4 regions of the Thioalkalivibrio sp. ALM2T genome follow, and region 1 is predicted to be linked to each of the others. Evidence: predicted binding sites of a transcription regulator. Region 1 holds the regulator's gene; each other region holds the start of a gene.
What was found. Region 1 encodes sigma-54, which starts transcription at its own class of promoters, with help from an activator protein. Its sites were predicted from a motif close to TGGCANGNTNCNTGCTT; they were not measured.

Region 1 (4,206 bases):
CCGCGGCGTCCGTTCAGCCGGTCATCGGGGACCGGCGAGGGTTCGCCATGATCGCGCAGGTCGATGATCAGGCGCAGGTACTTGCCGCCCTTGATCGCGGAATCGCCGTACATGGCGCGGATGTTGAGCACCCCAAGACCGCGCACCTCGAGCAGGTCCTGGAGCAGGGCCGGGCAATGGCCGCGCACGATGTCGGGCGCAATGCGCGCGAACTCGGGGGCATCGTCGGCGATCAGGCGATGCCCGCGCGAGATCAATTCCAGCGCGACTTCGCTCTTGCCGACGCTGGAGGCGCCGCTGATCAGCACCCCGATCCCGAGGATCTCCATGAACACGCCGTGGCGCACCTCGAAATGGGCCAGGCGCTGCTGCAGGAAATAGCGCAGCAGCGAGATGATCTCGTGACTGCTGGTGCTGGAGCACAGGATCAGCGGCAGCGCCTCCTGTGGGGCGTCGGGCATCTCCGAGAACGGACAGGTGTCCTCGGCGAAGATCACCGCGGTGGTCCCGGTGCGGGCCATCTCCAGGATCAGGTCGTTGCACTGGGTGGCGCTGAGACTGGAGATATAGCGGGCCTCGAAGTCGCCGATGATCTGGATGCGGTTGGGCCGGATCAGGTTGAGATGGCCAGCCAGTGGCAGGTCGTCCCCGTCGTCGCCGACCAGCTTGCGGTCGGGTGCTGCATGTTCGCCGTGTACAAAGCGAAGATCCAGGCGGTTTCCCATGGCCTGGATCAGGCTCTCCACGTTGATGTCGCGGGCGATCCCGCCTTCTCCCAGCGCCTCGTTCATGGCAGACGCTGCGCGTCGGAATCGCGGCTGGAGGCGGGTTCCACGAGCTTAGTCCTCGCTGAAGCGGCGCACGAGTTCCTGTTCCAGGGCCGCCGCATCCCCGGCCCGGCGCAGCGCTCCGATGGTGTCTGGCTGCGACAGGCCGCGGGCGAGTTGGGCCAGCAGGTCGAGGTGGTCGCCGGTGGCGGCCTCCGGGACCAGCAGTGCGATCAGGATATCGACCGGCTCGTGATCCATGGCGTCGAAGTCGACGCCCTTTTCCAGGCGCAGCACGGCCACGCGCGGCGCCTCGAGATCGGCCAGGCGGCCATGGGGAATCGCAACCCCATGGCCGAGACCGGTGGATCCGAGTTTTTCGCGTGCGGACAGGGCCTCGAAGATCGCGTTACTCCCCGGTCCCGTGCCGTCACCTCCGCCGGCGAGGAGGTCCGCCAGAGCCTCCAGGGCCCGTTTCTGGCTGGAGCACTCGGGTTGCAGGCCAATGCGCTCGGAGGTGATCAACTCGGCAATCGTCATGGATCAGGAGGCCTGCTCGCGGTTGCGCTGGGCACCTTCGGCGCGGTGGTGGTCCTTGACCTTTTCCTTGTGCTTGATCAGCTGACGGTCGACTTTGTCGATCAGCGCGTCGATCGCGGCGTACATGTCCTCGTGAGAGGCCTCGGCGTGGATGTGATTGCCGCTGACCTGGAGATTCGCTTCGGCCTGGTTGTGCTGATTCCGGGTCTTCTCGTGGGTCAGCACGACGTGGACGTCGATGACCTTGTCGAAGTGGCGCTCCAGCTTCGCGAATTTCTCGTTGACGTAGTCGCGCAGGGCGTCGGTGATGTCCACGTGGTGGCCGGTCAGGTTGATCTGCATGGTCAGGACTCCTTGGTTACTTGCTGCCGGTGGGCATCGAGGCCATCTGCCGGCGTTCGCTGGATGAAGGGATGTGCATCGCCTCGCGGTACTTGGCCACGGTGCGGCGCGCTACGTTGATGCCCCGGTCCGACAGGACCTGGGCGAGCCGGGCATCGCTGAGCGGCTTGTTCGGGGGTTCGTCGCCAATCAATTCGCGAATCATGGCACGGATGGCGGTGGCGGAACACTCGCCGCCATCGTTCGTGCCGACATGGCTGGAGAAGAAATACTTGAACTCGAAGACCCCGCGCGGGGTATGCATGTATTTCTGCGTGGTCACCCGCGAGATGGTCGATTCGTGCATCTCCAGGGTCTCGGCAATGTCGCGCAGGATCAGAGGCTGCATCGCGACGTCGCCATGCTCGAGAAAGCCCTGCTGGCGGTGGACGATCGCCTCGGCGACCCGCAGCAGGGTGTCGTTGCGGCTGTGCAGGCTCTTCAGGAACCAGCGTGCCTCCTGCAGCTGATCACGCATAAAGGCGCTGTCGCGGGCATCCGAGACCTGGCGCACCATGCCGGCGTAGAGATCGTTGATACGGATGCGCGGTGCGATCTCCGGATTCAGCTCCACGCGCCAGCCCTCGGCGCTATGGCGCACATAGACATCCGGGACTACGTATTCCGAGGTGGCGGAACTGATCTGCGCGCCCGGGCGCGGGTTCAGGGTGCGGATCAGATCCAGCGCGCGGGCCAGTTCGTCCGGGTCGCGTACGCCGGACTGGCGCTGCAGGGCCTTGTAGTCGCGCTTGCCCAGGCTGTCCATGCCGTGTTCCAGGATCGCCCGTGCGGCCTCGCGGGCCGGGGCGTCCGGGGCCAGTTCGCGTAGCTGGATCTCCAGGCACTCCCGCAGGTTGCGCGCACCGACCCCCAGCGGGTCGCACTGCTGAATCCAGTGGAGGACTGCCTCGACCTCGTCGACGCCGACGGTTTCATCCTCGCCGCGGCTGATGGTCTCGGCCAGGGTGTCGAGGTCGCCCTCGAGATAGCCGTCGGGGCTGATGGCGTCGATCAGGGCTGCCCCGATGCGCTGGTCGCGGGGTGTCAGATGGCTCAGGTGCAGCTGCCACAGCAGGTGATCCTGCAGGCCCTCACCGTCGTCGTCGCTGGTGTTTTCCAGCGGGTCGCGGTCATCCACGCCCTTGTTGGGTGTCGGGGCCGGCTCGTAGATGTCGTCCCAGCGGCTGTCGGTCGTCAGTTCCTCGGGGATTACGTCATCGCTGGTAGTGGTGGCCTCCATGCGATCGCCTTCCACCAGCTCGCCGTCCTGGTTCAGACGCTCGGTATCGGCCTCGGACTCTTCGTCCTCGACCTGTTCGAGCATGGGATTACTCTCCAGCGCCTGCTGGATCTCCACTTGGAGCTCGAGCGTGGACAGCTGCAACAGGCGGATCGCCTGCTGCAGTTGCGGCGTCATGGTCAGCGTCTGACCCAGCTGCAGATTCAGGCCGGGTTTCAGCATCGGGTATGCGGGGCGAGGGTGGGCATTGGTGGAATCTTAAAGCCTGCCTTGTGGTTTGTGCACCGACCGGGCCGCATGTGGGGCGCTTTCACAGGCGGAAGTTCTCGCCGAGATAGACCCGGCGCACCTGGGGATCGGCCAGCAGCTCGTCCGGTGTCCCGGCGGCCAGCAGGCGGCCTTCGCTTAGAATATAGGCCCTGTGGCAGATGCCGAGGGTCTCGCGCACGTTGTGATCGGAGATCAGTACGCCGATGCCGCGCTGGGCGAGATGCCGAATCACGTCCTGGATATCGCCGACCGAGATCGGATCCACCCCCGCAAAGGGTTCGTCCAGACAGATGAAGCGCGGATCCCCGGCGAGGGCGCGGGCGATCTCGGCGCGGCGCCGTTCGCCGCCGGACAGCGCGATGCCCGGGCTGTGGCGCACGGTCTCGAGCTGAAACTCCTCGATCAGGGCGTCGCCAATGCGGCGGCGCTCGTGGCGATCGAGTCCGGGGCGCAGTTCCAGCACGGCCTGCAGGTTGTCCCACACGCTCAGGCGGCGGAAGATCGAGGCCTCCTGCGGTAGGTAGCCGAGGCCGGCGCGCGCGCGCACGTGGATGGGGGCGCGGGTGATATCGCGCTCGCCCAGGGTGATGCGCCCGGCATTGGGGCGGATCAGCCCGACCAGGCTGTAGAAGCAGGTGGTCTTGCCGGCCCCGTTCGGGCCCAGCAGGCCGACCACCTCGCCGGGTGCGAGGTCGACGTCCACTTGGTCCAGCACCGTGCGCTGGCCGTAGCGCTTGGTCAGCTCGCGTCCGATCAGGCGGTCGTTGGTTTGTGCCGGTGTGGCGGATGGGCTGGGAGCGACTGCGTTCATTCGTCGTCGCGCGGCTGGATGGTGATGCGCACGCGCTCGCTGGCGCCTTCGCCGCGTTCGGCCTCGATTACGTCGGTCGTCAGGTCGTAGGTGATGCGCTTGCCGCGCGCCTCCTCGCTGGTGGTGATCACATGGGCCTGGTCGGTGAGGATCATGAGGTCTTCATTCAGCAGGTAGTCGATGCGCAGGGCGGTGGC
Region 2 (4,206 bases), on a different contig from region 1:
TACCTCGGTCGCCGCCTGCTGCGCATGGCCTACGAGGACATTGGCCTGGCCGCGGTTGGCCTCGGTGCGCGGGTGCTGGCGGCCTGGCAGACCATGGAACGTCTGGGCCGGCCGGAAGGCGATCTGGCGCTGGTACAGGCAGTGATCGAATTGGCCTCCGCACCCAAGAGCAACAGCGCCTATGCCGCGCTGAACGGCGCCCGGGCCGCCATCCGCGACAGCGGCAGCGCGGGCGTGCCCCTGCACCTGCGCAATGCCCCGACCGAGCTGATGCGTGCCGAGGGCTTCGGTGCCGGGTATCGCTACGACCACGACGAACCGGACGGGTTTGCGCGCGGACAGGTCTATCTGCCCGAAGGGCTGGAAGAAGCGCGCTTCTATAGTCCGCGCCGGGATGGCACCGAACGCGCGCTGGCGGAGCGACTGGAGCGTCTGCGCGGCAGCGGCGGTGAAGACCCCGGGGACGGGGGCTGACGGGGTGACATGAGGATTCGACATCACAAGCGCTGGCTGACGGTCGCGGCGATCCTGTTCGGGGTCTCGCTGGCGTGGATCCTGTTGACCACCGAGTGGCCCAGCCTCGGCGTTCCGCTGGGCGAGCTGGAGGTCTGGCTGCTCAGCTGGGGCCCTGGGGCCTACCTGGTATTCGTGCTGGCGTTTGTCGTGCTGGCCCTGTTCCCGCTGCCGAGCACCTTCTGGATCCTGCTGGGCGGGGCCTTGTTCGGTCCCTTCACCGGTGGCGCCCTTAGTCTGCTGGCGGCCACCGTGGCGGCGGTCATCGCCTTTATGCTGGCCCGTACCTGGCTGCAGCCCTGGCTGGTCCCGCGCATGGGGCCGCGCAGTACCCGGCTGCGCGAGGATGTAGAGGCAGAGGGCTGGCGCGTGGTGGCCCTGACCCGGCTGGTGCCGGTGTTTCCGTTTGCGCCCACCAACTATGCCCTGGGACTGGTGCGCCTGCCGCTGCCCGTGTTTGCACTAACGACGGTGGTGGCGCTGATCCCGGGCCTGTTCGCCTATGCCTGGCTGGGGCATGCCACCCGCGAGGTGGCCAGTGGTGCCGACAGCGGGGTGCAACTGGGTCTGGCGCTGCTCGCGGTGCTGGCATTGCTGCTGTTGCTGCCGCGCCTGGTGCGGCGCATCTGGCTGGGACAGAAGATGCTGCGCTCGGAGTCAGACCCAGGCGAGCAGGACTCCGAGGCCCAGGGCGAAGAACAGCAGCGCGGCGAGCGCGCGTAGCAGCCGCAGCGGCAGGTGGCAGGCGAAGCGCTGTCCCAGCCATACGACCGGCGCATTGGCCAGGACCATGCCGATGGTCGAGCCGATCACGACCAGGATCAGGTTGTCGAAGGTCGCGGCCAGCGCGGCGGTAGCCACCTGCGTCTTGTCGCCCATCTCGACCAGGAAGAACAGCACCGTGGTGGTCCAGAACACGCCGTGTTTCGAGGGGGCTGGCAGCTCGTCCTCGCTATCCGGCACCAGCACCCAGGCGGCCATGACGATGAACCCGAGCCCCAGCCCCCAGCGCAGCCACTCGTCCGGCACGCTCGCGCCGATCCAGACGCCGGCCAGCGCGGCGAGGAAGTGATTGGCCAGGGTCGCCACCACGATGCCCCAGATGATGGGCCAGGTCTGCTGGTAGCGGCAGATCAGGAGCAGCGCGAGGAGCTGGGTCTTGTCGCCCATCTCGGCGATGGCGACGATGACGGTGGAGACGAGCAGGGCTTCCATGATGGTCTTCCGGACCGGGCGGCTACTGCGGACCGCGGTGGTGAGGCCAGGGGGTTCCCGGGCCTGCCGAGTCGCGCCCCCCTGAAGCTGGCAAAAGTGTAGAAGGCGGCCCCGTTGCCGGCAAGAACGGGCTGCGCCGTGCGCGGGCCTTGGGTAGGATGCGCACGATGAAAGCCTTCGTACGCTGGGTCGATCGCGCACCGCTGTGGCTGTTTGCCCTGCTGGTGGCCACGCTGGGCCTGGCCCCCTGGATCCCCGAGCCGCATGTCGCGGAGAAGCTGCGCTGGTTGCTCGCCGGCGAGCTGACCCGGGTGCGGGACACCCTCGACCTGGTCATGCACGCCATCCCCTGGCTGCTGATGGCCTTCAAGCTCTACCGGACCAGCGTTACGGTTAGGGGCAGGCCCTGATCCGAGTGTTTCTCCGCGGCTTGTGGGAAATCGACGCCGGCCGTGCCTGCCGCTAGGGTTGCAGCACGTTTCAAGCACTCAGGAGAACCCCATGCGCTTTATTGTTGCTGTCACCGCCGGTACCGACGACCCCACCCGTGCGACGCTCGGCATGATCGCCGCCAACGTGGCCAAGCAGCAGGGCCATGACGTGACCGTCTGGCTGCAGGGCGAGGCCGTGAACATCGCCAACCGCAATGTCTACGACAAGATCGTCGGCCACAACATGCCGGCAATGAAGGACATCGTCGATTCACTGGTCAGTGAAGGCGTCCCGTTCTGGGCCTGCGAGGCCTGCGCCAAGGGCCGCGACGTCGGCGAACACAACTTCCTGCCGAACGCCGAGATGGCCGGCATGGGCCAGTACGTCCAGGCCGTCGCCGACTTCGACCGCTCGATGAGCTTCTGATCGTTCATCGTTGCTCGCGCGCGGGGGTGTGATCCCCCGCTCGTTCTGATCTCCCGCCCCTGCCAGTGCCCCGAACTGGCACATTGCATGCTTGTTTGTTCCGCGAGGCATCCGCGGATCATGAGCATGAGTCAGAATCTCCCCCCGAATACCCTATCGCCGAGCGTTTCGTATGAAGAGGCCATTGGCGATTTCCTGGTCGCCTCGCGCAAATGCGAGGTAGTGAGCCTGGAGCGCCTGCTGGAGGCCGTGCAACTGGTCGGGCGCATCCGGGCCCTAGTGCATCAACTGCAGCGTGAACGCGGCGCTTCCAGCCTCTGGATCGGCTCGGCTGGCCAGCGTTATGCCGAGGAGCTGGGGCAGTATCGAACCGAATCCGACACCACGGCGGCGGCCTTTCGCGAACACCTTGATGGCTGGTTACAGCCGGGGGCCTGTGCCCACGCGCGCAGCCGGTTGCTGGGGCGCATGGCATTGGCCCTGCACGGGCTGTCCGGGCTGCCCAGCCTGCGCGAGGAGGTCAACGAGCGCACGCTTTCGCCGATGGAGGCGATGCGCGGATTCAGCGAACTGATCCGGTCGCTCCTGGCCGTGGTATTCGAGGCAGCGGATTCGGCTACTGACCCGGAGGTCTCCGGTGCGTTGGTCGCTCTTTTGAACTTCATGCAGGGCAAGGAGCTTGCGGGTCAGGAACGCGCGATCGGTGCTGCGGGCTTTGGCCAGGGCGTGTTTGACGGCGAACTGCGCCAGGCGCTGTTACACCGTATCGATGCCCAGGAACGTTCGTTTCGCATCTTCTCCGAGTTCGCCCCGGAATCGGCCTGCGGAGCCTGGCGTCAATTACAGGGCGCGAGCTTCGCCGCCGAGGTCGAGCGCCTGCGCCGTCAGGCCTGCACCCAGGCCGATGGTCAGCCGGCCCCGGCCCCGGCCCGGGCCGAGGCGTGGTTTGCCTGCACGACTGCGCGTATCGACGCGATGAAGGAGATCGAGGATCGGCTGGAGATGCACCTGAACGAGTGCTGCTCCGCGCGCATCGTGGCGGATCGCGCGGACCTGGGTGCGGTGCGTGACCGTATCGCGCAATTGGCCGAGTCGGAGTTACGCGACAGCGTGCCGTATGCGGTGTTCTTCGGTGCGCCCGAGGGGCTGGATTCCGACGGCGTGGGCGGCGATAACCCGCTCAATGTGCCGATCGTCGGACATTCGGTGATGGACCTGGTGCAACGCCAGGCCAGTCGTCTGCAGTCGGTGGAGGACGAGCTGCAGGCGGCGCGCCAGGCCTTGGCCGAGCGCAAGACCATTGAGCGAGCCAAGGCACTGCTAATCCAGCATCGCGGCCTGACGGAGGACCAGGCCTACAAGCTCCTGCGCCAGACTGCGATGAACCAGAACCGGCGTCTGGCCGAGGTGGCCGAGGCGACCGTCGCCATGTCTGACCTGCTGGGGAAGGGCCTGTAGTCCGGCCCCATGGGGAAAGGGGCCGGGGGCTGTATCGCGACGCACCAATGCGGTTCACTTGCACCTCCAATGCGCCCCAGGGTGGTGCCTCAAGCGGTTTGATCCGGGCCTCGAACCCCTCAAGGGTTCGACTCCATGCGGCGAACCGTCCGATTTTTCCGC
Region 3 (4,206 bases), on a different contig from region 1:
CGATGGCGATCGGCGAGCCGCCGGCCTCCAAGGGGTATGCGGCATCGGTATTTGCGCGCCTGCCGCAACTGGTGGAGCGCGCTGGCAACGGCGACGTAGGGGGCGGCTCGATTACCGCCTTCTATACCGTGCTCGCCGAGGGCGATGACCAGAACGATCCGATCGTGGACGCCGCGCGCGCGATCCTGGACGGCCATGTCGTGCTGTCGCGCGAGGTAGCAGAGACCGGGCGCTACCCGGCGATCGACGTCGGTGCGTCGGTCTCGCGCGTAATGTCCTCGCTGATCTCGCCGGAACACGAGCGGGCGGCGCGACGCTTCCGCGGCCTCTCCGCCACCTATATGCAGAACCGCGATCTGATCGCGGTCGGGGCCTATCGCAAGGGGGCCGACCCGCACCTGGACGAGGCAGTGGCGATGCATGAGCGCCTGGAGGCGTATCTGGCGCAGGGCCGCGAAGAGGCCATCGGCTTTGACCGGGCGCGGGATGACCTGCTGGCGCTGGTTGGCGGGGCGGCATGAACCCGAAGCGCCTGGAACGACTGTTGCGCCTGCGCCGGGTCGAGGAGAGCGAGGCCACCCGCCAGCTGGGTGAACGTCTGCAGCAACTGGATGGCATTGCCGGTCAGCGCGAGCGCCTGGAAACCTATCAGCGCGAGTATCTGCAGGCGACCCTGCCGGATGATGCCAACGCCCTCAAATGGTTGGCCGGCATGCGCGACCAGTTGCGCTCGGCGCTGGAGCAACAGGACCTGCGCATTCAGGCGGCGGAGTCGCAGGTGGAGACCGCGCGCCAGGAGTGGCTGGAACGGCACCGCAACAGCCTGTCGCTGGAAAAGCTGCTGCAACGCCGGAAGGCCGAGACGGCGCAACACGGCGCCCGGCGCCAGCAGACCGAACAGGATATGTGGGCCACGCGGCAGGCTCATGCGCGCGAGGAAGCGTCGCGTTGGCAAGGTTCTTGAATGGACCGTGACTATCGATTAGGGCAAGGGCCCGGGGATCCGCCCGGCACACCGAGGATTCGGAGATGATCGCGACACAGAACACCGGTCAGGGCATGCTGCCGCTGCTGCAATTGCTGGGCGGCGAGGCATCGCTGCAGGACCTGGACGGCCTGAAGGGGCTGAAAGGGAAGGACGGCGAGGGGTTCCTCGCGGTTCTGGAGCCGCAGATGGAGGCCTTGCTGGCGAACCTGGGCGTGCCCGGGGACGAGATGGAAGGGCTCGATCTGGAAGCCATGCTGGCGCGGTTGCAGGATCTACTCGACGGGCAGGGTTTCGCCGCAGGCGACGAGCCGGGTGGCAAGGGCTTGCCGATCGCCAGCCTGATGGCGGGAGTGCAGGAACCGGGGCGTATGGACGCGGCCCGTGGCGAAGCGGGCGCCTCTGGCCGCGGGGGTGCCGAGGGCCAGGCGTTGCCGGTCAAGCCCCTGCCTGCAGCTGTCATGCGCCTGTTTGTCGAGGCCAGCCAGGCGGCAGGCGGGCGCGATGGCCTGGCCGCATTGAAGCCCGAACTGTTGGGCGCGCAGGGCGGGCTGTCGCGGGACGGCGTGCTCGATGTCCTCGCCCAGTGGATGACTCAGGGCGGGGACGAGTCGCGTCGGGGGCGTACCGATCCCCTGGGGGGCGCCTTGCCGGCTCTCGCCGGTGGCCAGGCCGAAGGGGCGGACGCTGCACGCGCGTTGCCGCGACTGGACCTGACCCGGCTCCTGCAGCAGCCCAATGGGGCCCGCGAGCTGGCCGATCAGGTGCGCATGCTCGCCCAGGCACAGGGTGGGCGAACCGAGCTCAAGCTGCATCCCCCACAGTTGGGCAGTCTGGATATTCGGGTGCTGGTCGATGGTGACCGCACAAGCATCCAGTTCATCAGTGCCAATCCGGTGACCCGCGAGGTGCTGGAGGCGGCCATGCCGCGCTTGCGCGACAGCCTCGCCGAGAGCGGACTGATGCTCGAGGACGCCACCGTTTCCGACCAGGCGGCCGAGGAGCAGGCCGAGCAGGATGAGCGCCAGGCAGCCGCCGGGACCGCTTCGGAGCTGGACGAGGCCGAAGACAACGAGAATGGGGGCAGCACGCTCTCGATGCTGAATCGGCGACTGGATCTGTTTGCCTGAGGCGAGCCCGGCGCGGGCTCGTTCTTGCGATATCCGATGGGCGGCCGGCGGTATCCGGGACCTGCCCCATCGGGCCCCTTTCGCTGTGGTAGCGATCTTCCATGAGTGCCGCCAAGAATCCGTCTTTCCCGCGCGGCGGGCGGCCGATTCTTGACGTTATCGCCCGTTCCTTCCCCCGAAGTGTCCCTCCTCCCCCTCCAGTGCTGGTCGCTAACTATCGGATAAAGCGATAGAAAGCCAATGCTGGCATCTGCCTTGCTAAGGTCTTTTCCGAGATCAAATCCTCGGTTTACCGGACAGCGGGTGCGACATGGCGAAGAAGGAAGTCAATCTGGACGACGAAGAAGGCGGCACCCCGAAGAAGGGCGGCATGGGCAAGCTGCTTGTGCTGCTGCTGATCGTGATTCTGCTGGTGGGCGCCGGGGCCGCTGCGGCCTGGTTCTTCCTGGTTGCGGGCGACGAGGCTGCCGAACAGGTGGTGGAAGGCCCCCCCGAGCGCTTCTACACCAGCCTGGAGCCGATGACCGTCAACATCGAAGCGCCGGGCCGCATCCGGTATCTACGTGCCGAGGTGAGCCTGGTGACCCACGAGGCGCCAGTGATCGAGGCGTTCGAGCGGCATATGCCGGCGATCCGCAACGACATCCTGGGCCTCCTGGCGGAACAGCGTTACGAGGATCTGAATACGCGTGATGGCAAGGAATCGCTGGCGGAGGAGCTGAAGGAAGCAATCCGCGAGATTCTGCGCTCGCGGGATGCGCCGGACGCGGTCGAGGCCGTGTTGTTCAACGAACTGGTGATGCAGTAGGAGCCCCGTTATGGCGCAGACGGATATCCTCAGCCAGGACGAGATCGATGCCCTCCTGCATGGTGTGGACGAGGGCGACGTCGAGACCGAAGACCCGTATCCGAGTGACGGTGAGGCGCGGGAATTCAACTTTGCCACGCAGGATCGCATCGTCCGTGGGCGCATGCCCACGCTGGAGATGATCAACGAGCGCTTTGCGCGTCAGCTCCGGGTCCGTCTGTTCAATGTACTGCGCCGCTCGGCCGAGATCTCGGTGGTCGGCACCCGTATCACCAAGTTCTCCGAATACATGCACTCGCTGTTTGTCCCCACCAGCCTGAATCTGGTGCGGGCGCATCCGCTGCATGGCACCGGCTTGTTCGTGTTCGATCCCAAGCTGGTGTTCATCCTGGTCGACAACTTTTTCGGTGGCGACGGACGCTACTACACCCGCATCGAGGGACGAGACTTCACCCCAATGGAGATGAAGGTCGTCCACGGCGTGCTGGAGGGGGCCTTCGAGGATATGCAGAAGGCCTGGCAGCCGGTGATGGAGCTCAAGTTCGAGTTCCTGAACTCCGAGGTCAATCCGCAGTTCGCGAACATCGTCTCGCCGACCGAGATCGTCGTTATCAGCGAGTTCCACATCGAGCTCGACGGGGGCGGCGGCAATCTGCACGTGACCCTGCCGTACTCGATGATCGAGCCGATCCGCGAACAGCTGGATACCGGGATCCAGTCGGATCGCTCCGATGTGGACCAACGCTGGATGCACGCGCTGCAGGAGGAGATCCAGACCGCCGAGGTCGAGATCAGCTCCATGCTGGCGGAGACCGAGGTCACCGTGCGCGAGCTGCTGGATATCCAGCCGGGCGACATCATCCCGGTGGACCTCCCCGAGAAGATCACCTTGCAGGTCGAAGACATCCCGATGTTCCGCGGGAAGTTCGGCGTATCCAATGGCATGAATGCGATCCAGGTTTCGGAACGCATTCTCAAACGATAGAGGGCGCAGCATGGCTGACACCGACGATCCCAAGCAGGACACCCCGGCCGTGGATGAAGATACCGCGGGCGCCGAAACCATGACCGACACCGAAGGCGGTAGCGATGACCAGGCGCTGGCGGATGAGTGGGCGGCAGCCCTGGCCGAGCAGAAGGATGACGACGGCGAAGACGCGGCTGATCCCGATGAGTTGCTGAACGCCGCGCAAGGCGGGGCTGCTGCGGGGGGAGGTGATGACGCGACCGCCGCGAAGCAGACGCCGAAGTCCGAGAAAAAGGAGCGCAAGCACCAGCCCGAT
Region 4 (4,206 bases), on a different contig from region 1:
TGGATCGCAGTGTCGCGGGGGAGACCCGTTTTGTTGTGGATCTGCCCGTGGCCGCGGGCGCCCAGGAGGATTCGCTTCGATGAGCAGCAAGGCACAAGTCCCCGCAATGCCCCCGGAGTCGGTCCTGGTCGTGGAGGACGATCGCGGGCATCGCGAACTCTTGAACGAAGAGCTGACCGAGGCCGGCTACGCGGTCACGGCGGTGGGCAGTGCCGAGGATGCCGCGCAGGTACTCGCGCAAGAGTCCTTCAGCCTGGTGGTGAGCGACCTGCGCCTGCCGGGCGCAGATGGCTTCCAGGTGCTGCAGGACGCCCGCGCCCAGGTGCCGACCCCCGGGTTCATCATGCTCACCGGTTTCGGAACCATCGACCAGGCGGTGGCGGCGCTGAAGGCCGGCGCCGACGATTTCCTGACCAAGCCGGTGGACCTGGATCACCTGCGCCTGGCCGCCGACCGGGTGACCGAGGCGCGTCGCCTCAAGGACGAGGTGCGTCGGTATCGCGAGGTCTTGGCGCAGGCCGATGGCTTTCACGGCATGCAGGGGCGCAGTCCGGCCATGCTGCAGTTGTTCGACCTGATCCGGCGGATCGCAGTCGCCGATGGCAGCGTCCTGATTACCGGGGAGTCCGGGACCGGCAAGGAGCTGGTCGCGCGGGCGCTGCACGCGGAAAGTGAGCGGGCCCATGGGTCGTTCGTGGCGATCAATTGCGCGGGCATCCCCGAGGCCCTGCTGGAGTCGGAGTTGCTGGGGCACGTGGCGGGTGCGTTCAGCGGGGCCAAGGGGGCTCGGCGCGGCCTGTTTACCGAGGCGGACGGCGGGACCCTGTTCCTGGACGAGATCGCCGAGATGCCGGTGGCCATGCAGAGCAAGCTGTTGCGTCTTCTGCAGGACGGTCGCGTGCGCCCGGTGGGCGCCAACGAGGAGATCGCGACCGATGTGCGTATCGTCGCGGCCACGCATCAGGACCTGCGGGCGCATATTGCCGACGGGCGCTTCCGCGAGGATCTCTACTATCGCCTGGAGACCTTCCGCATCGAGATCCCGCCTTTGCGCGAACGCGGCGATGACATCGAACGCCTGGCTTTGCAATTCCTGCGTCAGCAGGCCCTGGCGCGCGGACTGCCCGAGCGGCGCCTGAGCCCCGAGGCCCTGCGCGCGCTGGTACGTTATCCATTCCCCGGGAACGTGCGCGAACTCGCGAGCCTCATGGAGCGCGCTGCCACCCTGGCTGCGGGCGAGGTGATCGAGACCCGCGATCTGCCCGAGCGCGTATTCCAGGTGCCCCCCGAGAAGAGCCCCGGCGGGGCCGCGGGCGACCGCCAGGACGGGCCGGCGCCTGTTCCGGGGGTGGACGACGATAGTCAGTGGCCAACGCTGGAGGAACGTGAACGCGACTATATCCGGCGGGTGCTAAGGCATGTGGAAGGCAACAAGCAGCGGGCGGCCCGGATCCTCGGCATCGGCCGCAAGACGCTGTACCGCAAACTCGGGGAATCCGACCCATCGTGACATCCTGACCCGGGTCGACCTGACTCATGTGTCATTCTGACCCGGTTTACCGCTGGGGCGTGCCCCGGTGCCTCCGGGATAACGAACTTATAAGCTACTGTTTCAATTTGTTTTGTTTATCCTTTCCTGATGTTGGCACGATGCCTGCTCCTCCTTGGGCAGCAATCGAGGAATCGGAACCGCAGTGATGGCCCATTCCTCCTCACACGGTTGCAACGAAATCGGGCGTGCGGAAGGTCGACCTTGAGTCGTGGCCCCTCTCGCGCCGAGATCCGAACGATCCAAAGGTAAAAGGAGCAACATGATGAATATGCGCAAGACGATGCTCGCGATGGCCCTGACTTCCCTGTTTGCCGTGGGTGGTGCAGCCTCCGCCCAGTATGGCGGTGCCGAAGGTGGCGCCGGTGGTGGCGACATGGGCGGTGCCCAGGGCGGCCAGCCGCCGGCTCAGGAAGGCGGCGCCGGTGGTGGTGCTCAGGGCGGTCAGCCGCCGCAGGGTGGTGCCCAGGGTGGCGCGGCCCAGGGTGGCGCCCCGATGCAGGAAGCCCCCGAGGTGGATCTGAGCGAGGAAGACATCGACACCTTCGTCTCTGCCTTCGTTGCGGTGCAGGAAGTGCGCGAAGACTTCGCCGACCGCTTGCAGAGTGCCGAGGACGAAACCGAGGCCCAGTCCATGCAGCAGGAAGCACAGGACGAAATGGTCAATGCGGTTGAAGACTCGGGCATGAGTGTCGAGGAATACAACGAAGTGGCCATGGCCCTGCAGAATGACCCCGAGTTGATGCAGGAAGTCCAGGAGCGCGCTGAAGCCCAGCTGTAACGGGCAGCGCAAGACCTCCCCGGGCATTGCGCCCGGGAGTCTGCAGGGGCCGGCCTTCGGGTCGGCCCCTTGTTTGTGCCCGGGGGCATGAACGCGAATGTGCACATTGATCCGTGATTCCCAGGAGGGTAGACGCCTTCGCGTCTCGGGAATTGTCCATGTAGCTTGAACTGGGCGGAGGGAAGCGTTATTCTTGCGCGCTTTCTGAATCGCCCCGACCTCGGAGCATCGAACATCATGAGTACCATTAGCGCCAAGCCGGCCGAAGTCGAACGCGACTGGTTTCTCGTCGACGCCGACGGCAAGACCCTCGGTCGACTCGCCACGGAAATCGCACATCGCCTGCGCGGGAAGCACAAGCCCGTGTACACGCCGCATGTCGATACCGGTGACTACATCGTCGTGATCAACGCGGAGAAGATCCGCGTCTCCGGCAACAAGGCCATGGACAAGAAGTACTTCCACCATTCCGGTTACCCGGGTGGTATCAAGGAAGCCAACTTCACCCAGATGATCGAGCGTCATCCGGAGAAGGTGCTGGAGCTTGCCGTCAAGGGCATGCTGCCGCGCAACCCGCTTGGCCGGGCCATGTTCAAGAAGCTCAAGGTCTACGCCGGTACCGAACACCGGCACACGGCCCAGCAGCCGCAGCCGCTCGAAGTCTGAGCCGCCAGAATCAGCAAGGGAATCGATCCGAATGGCTATCAATCAGTATTACGGCACCGGCCGCCGCAAGACCGCCTCGGCGCGCGTCTTCCTGCGTCCCGGCACGGGCAACATCACGGTTAACGAGAAGCCGCTGGACGACTTCTTCGGCCGCAAGACCTCGCGCATGGTGGTACGCCAGCCGCTGGAGGCGACCGAGTCGACCGGCAACTTCGACGTGATCGCGACCGTTGAAGGCGGTGGCGGCAACGGCCAGGCCGGCGCGATCCGTCTGGGCATTGCCCGCGCCTTGGTGCAGTACAACGAAGACATGCGCCCGTCGCTGCGTCGTGGTGGTCACCTGACCCGCGATGCCCGCGAGGTGGAGCGCAAGAAGATCGGCCTGCGCAAGGCCCGTCGTGCAACCCAGTACTCGAAGCGCTAAAATTCGCGTCGAGTTGCGGGCTGCACCCGACCCGGTTTACTGGGGGATCGTCTAGCGGTAGGACTGCGGACTCTGACTCCGCCAACCCAGGTTCGAATCCTGGTCCCCCAGCCATCCATGGAAGAAGGCCCCCTTGTGGGGCCTTTTTCTATGGATATTTGAGCGAGTCCAGGGTTCGAACCTGGAAGGTTCGGCGAAGCGCAGCGAAGCACTGCACACGCGCAGCGTGTGCAGCCCGAAGGGTGAGGCGGCGTAGCCGCCGAATCATCCTGGTCCCCCAGTCGTTTCTAGAAGGGCCCCCTTGTGGGGCCTTTTTCTATGGATATTTGAGCGGCCAGGGTTCGAACCTGGAAGGTTCGGCGAAGCGCAGCGAAGCACTGCACGCGCGCAGCGTGTGCAGCCCGAAGGGTGAGGCGGCGTAGCCGCCGAATCATCCTGGTCCCCCAGAGCCATGGCAGCGTGCCCCTCAATGGGGCACGCTGCCATCCTTGCATCCTTGCATCCTTGCATCCTTGGAGCCTGGCCACCAAGCGGGTAACGTTCCCGCGGCTTCTGGGTCCTTGCAAGCGCCATCAACCGCCGGTCTTGGATCTTCGTCCTCCACAGCCCTGCACCCTTCGGAAGCAGACGCCCCATCAACCCCACGCTGACTCCGCTACAATCCCTCGACAGTGATCGGGAAATGCAGGGAATTCTCCCGCCCTTTTTCCGTCCAATTCCGCAGAACCCGGCCGCACTGGGTCGGATCGATCAAAATGCCAGAGAAGAGAGGATTGACCATGTCGG

Region 2: a site for sigma-54 is predicted at 2,663-2,679, ahead of F816_RS0106005 (nitrate regulatory protein). Genes of this name have one in related genera too.
Region 3: a site for sigma-54 is predicted at 2,360-2,376, ahead of fliL (flagellar basal body-associated protein FliL). Genes of this name have one in related genera too.
Region 4: a site for sigma-54 is predicted at 1,644-1,660, ahead of F816_RS0110215 (DUF4168 domain-containing protein). Genes of this name have one in related genera too.

The regions. Positions count from the first base shown of each region.
Region 1 covers NZ_KB906562.1:46,246-50,451, reverse strand. The annotation lists gene hprK (HPr(Ser) kinase/phosphatase) at 1-791, opposite strand, end outside; gene F816_RS0108565 (PTS sugar transporter subunit IIA) at 840-1,307, opposite strand; gene hpf (ribosome hibernation-promoting factor, HPF/YfiA family) at 1,311-1,649, opposite strand; gene F816_RS0108555 (RNA polymerase factor sigma-54) at 1,666-3,150, opposite strand; gene lptB (LPS export ABC transporter ATP-binding protein) at 3,239-4,009, opposite strand; gene lptA (lipopolysaccharide transport periplasmic protein LptA) at 4,006-4,206, opposite strand, start outside.
Region 2 covers NZ_KB906558.1:275,198-279,403, reverse strand. The annotation lists gene F816_RS0106030 (replication-associated recombination protein A) at 1-474, shown strand, start outside; gene F816_RS0106025 (TVP38/TMEM64 family protein) at 484-1,236, shown strand; gene F816_RS0106020 (TMEM165/GDT1 family protein) at 1,171-1,728, opposite strand; gene F816_RS0106015 (hypothetical protein) at 1,896-2,138, shown strand; gene F816_RS0106010 (DsrE family protein) at 2,230-2,586, shown strand; gene F816_RS0106005 (nitrate regulatory protein) at 2,713-4,044, shown strand.
Region 3 covers NZ_KB906556.1:136,908-141,113, forward strand. The annotation lists gene F816_RS0100575 (FliI/YscN family ATPase) at 1-521, shown strand, start outside; gene fliJ (flagellar export protein FliJ) at 518-964, shown strand; gene F816_RS0100585 (flagellar hook-length control protein FliK) at 1,030-2,115, shown strand; gene fliL (flagellar basal body-associated protein FliL) at 2,426-2,923, shown strand; gene fliM (flagellar motor switch protein FliM) at 2,934-3,908, shown strand; gene fliN (flagellar motor switch protein FliN) at 3,919-4,206, shown strand, end outside.
Region 4 covers NZ_KB906565.1:16,388-20,593, forward strand. The annotation lists gene F816_RS0110205 (ATP-binding protein) at 1-83, shown strand, start outside; gene F816_RS0110210 (sigma-54 dependent transcriptional regulator) at 80-1,510, shown strand; gene F816_RS0110215 (DUF4168 domain-containing protein) at 1,815-2,330, shown strand; gene rplM (50S ribosomal protein L13) at 2,568-2,996, shown strand; gene rpsI (30S ribosomal protein S9) at 3,028-3,420, shown strand; tRNA gene F816_RS0110230 (tRNA-Gln) at 3,461-3,534, shown strand; gene F816_RS0110235 (MBL fold metallo-hydrolase) at 4,200-4,206, shown strand, end outside.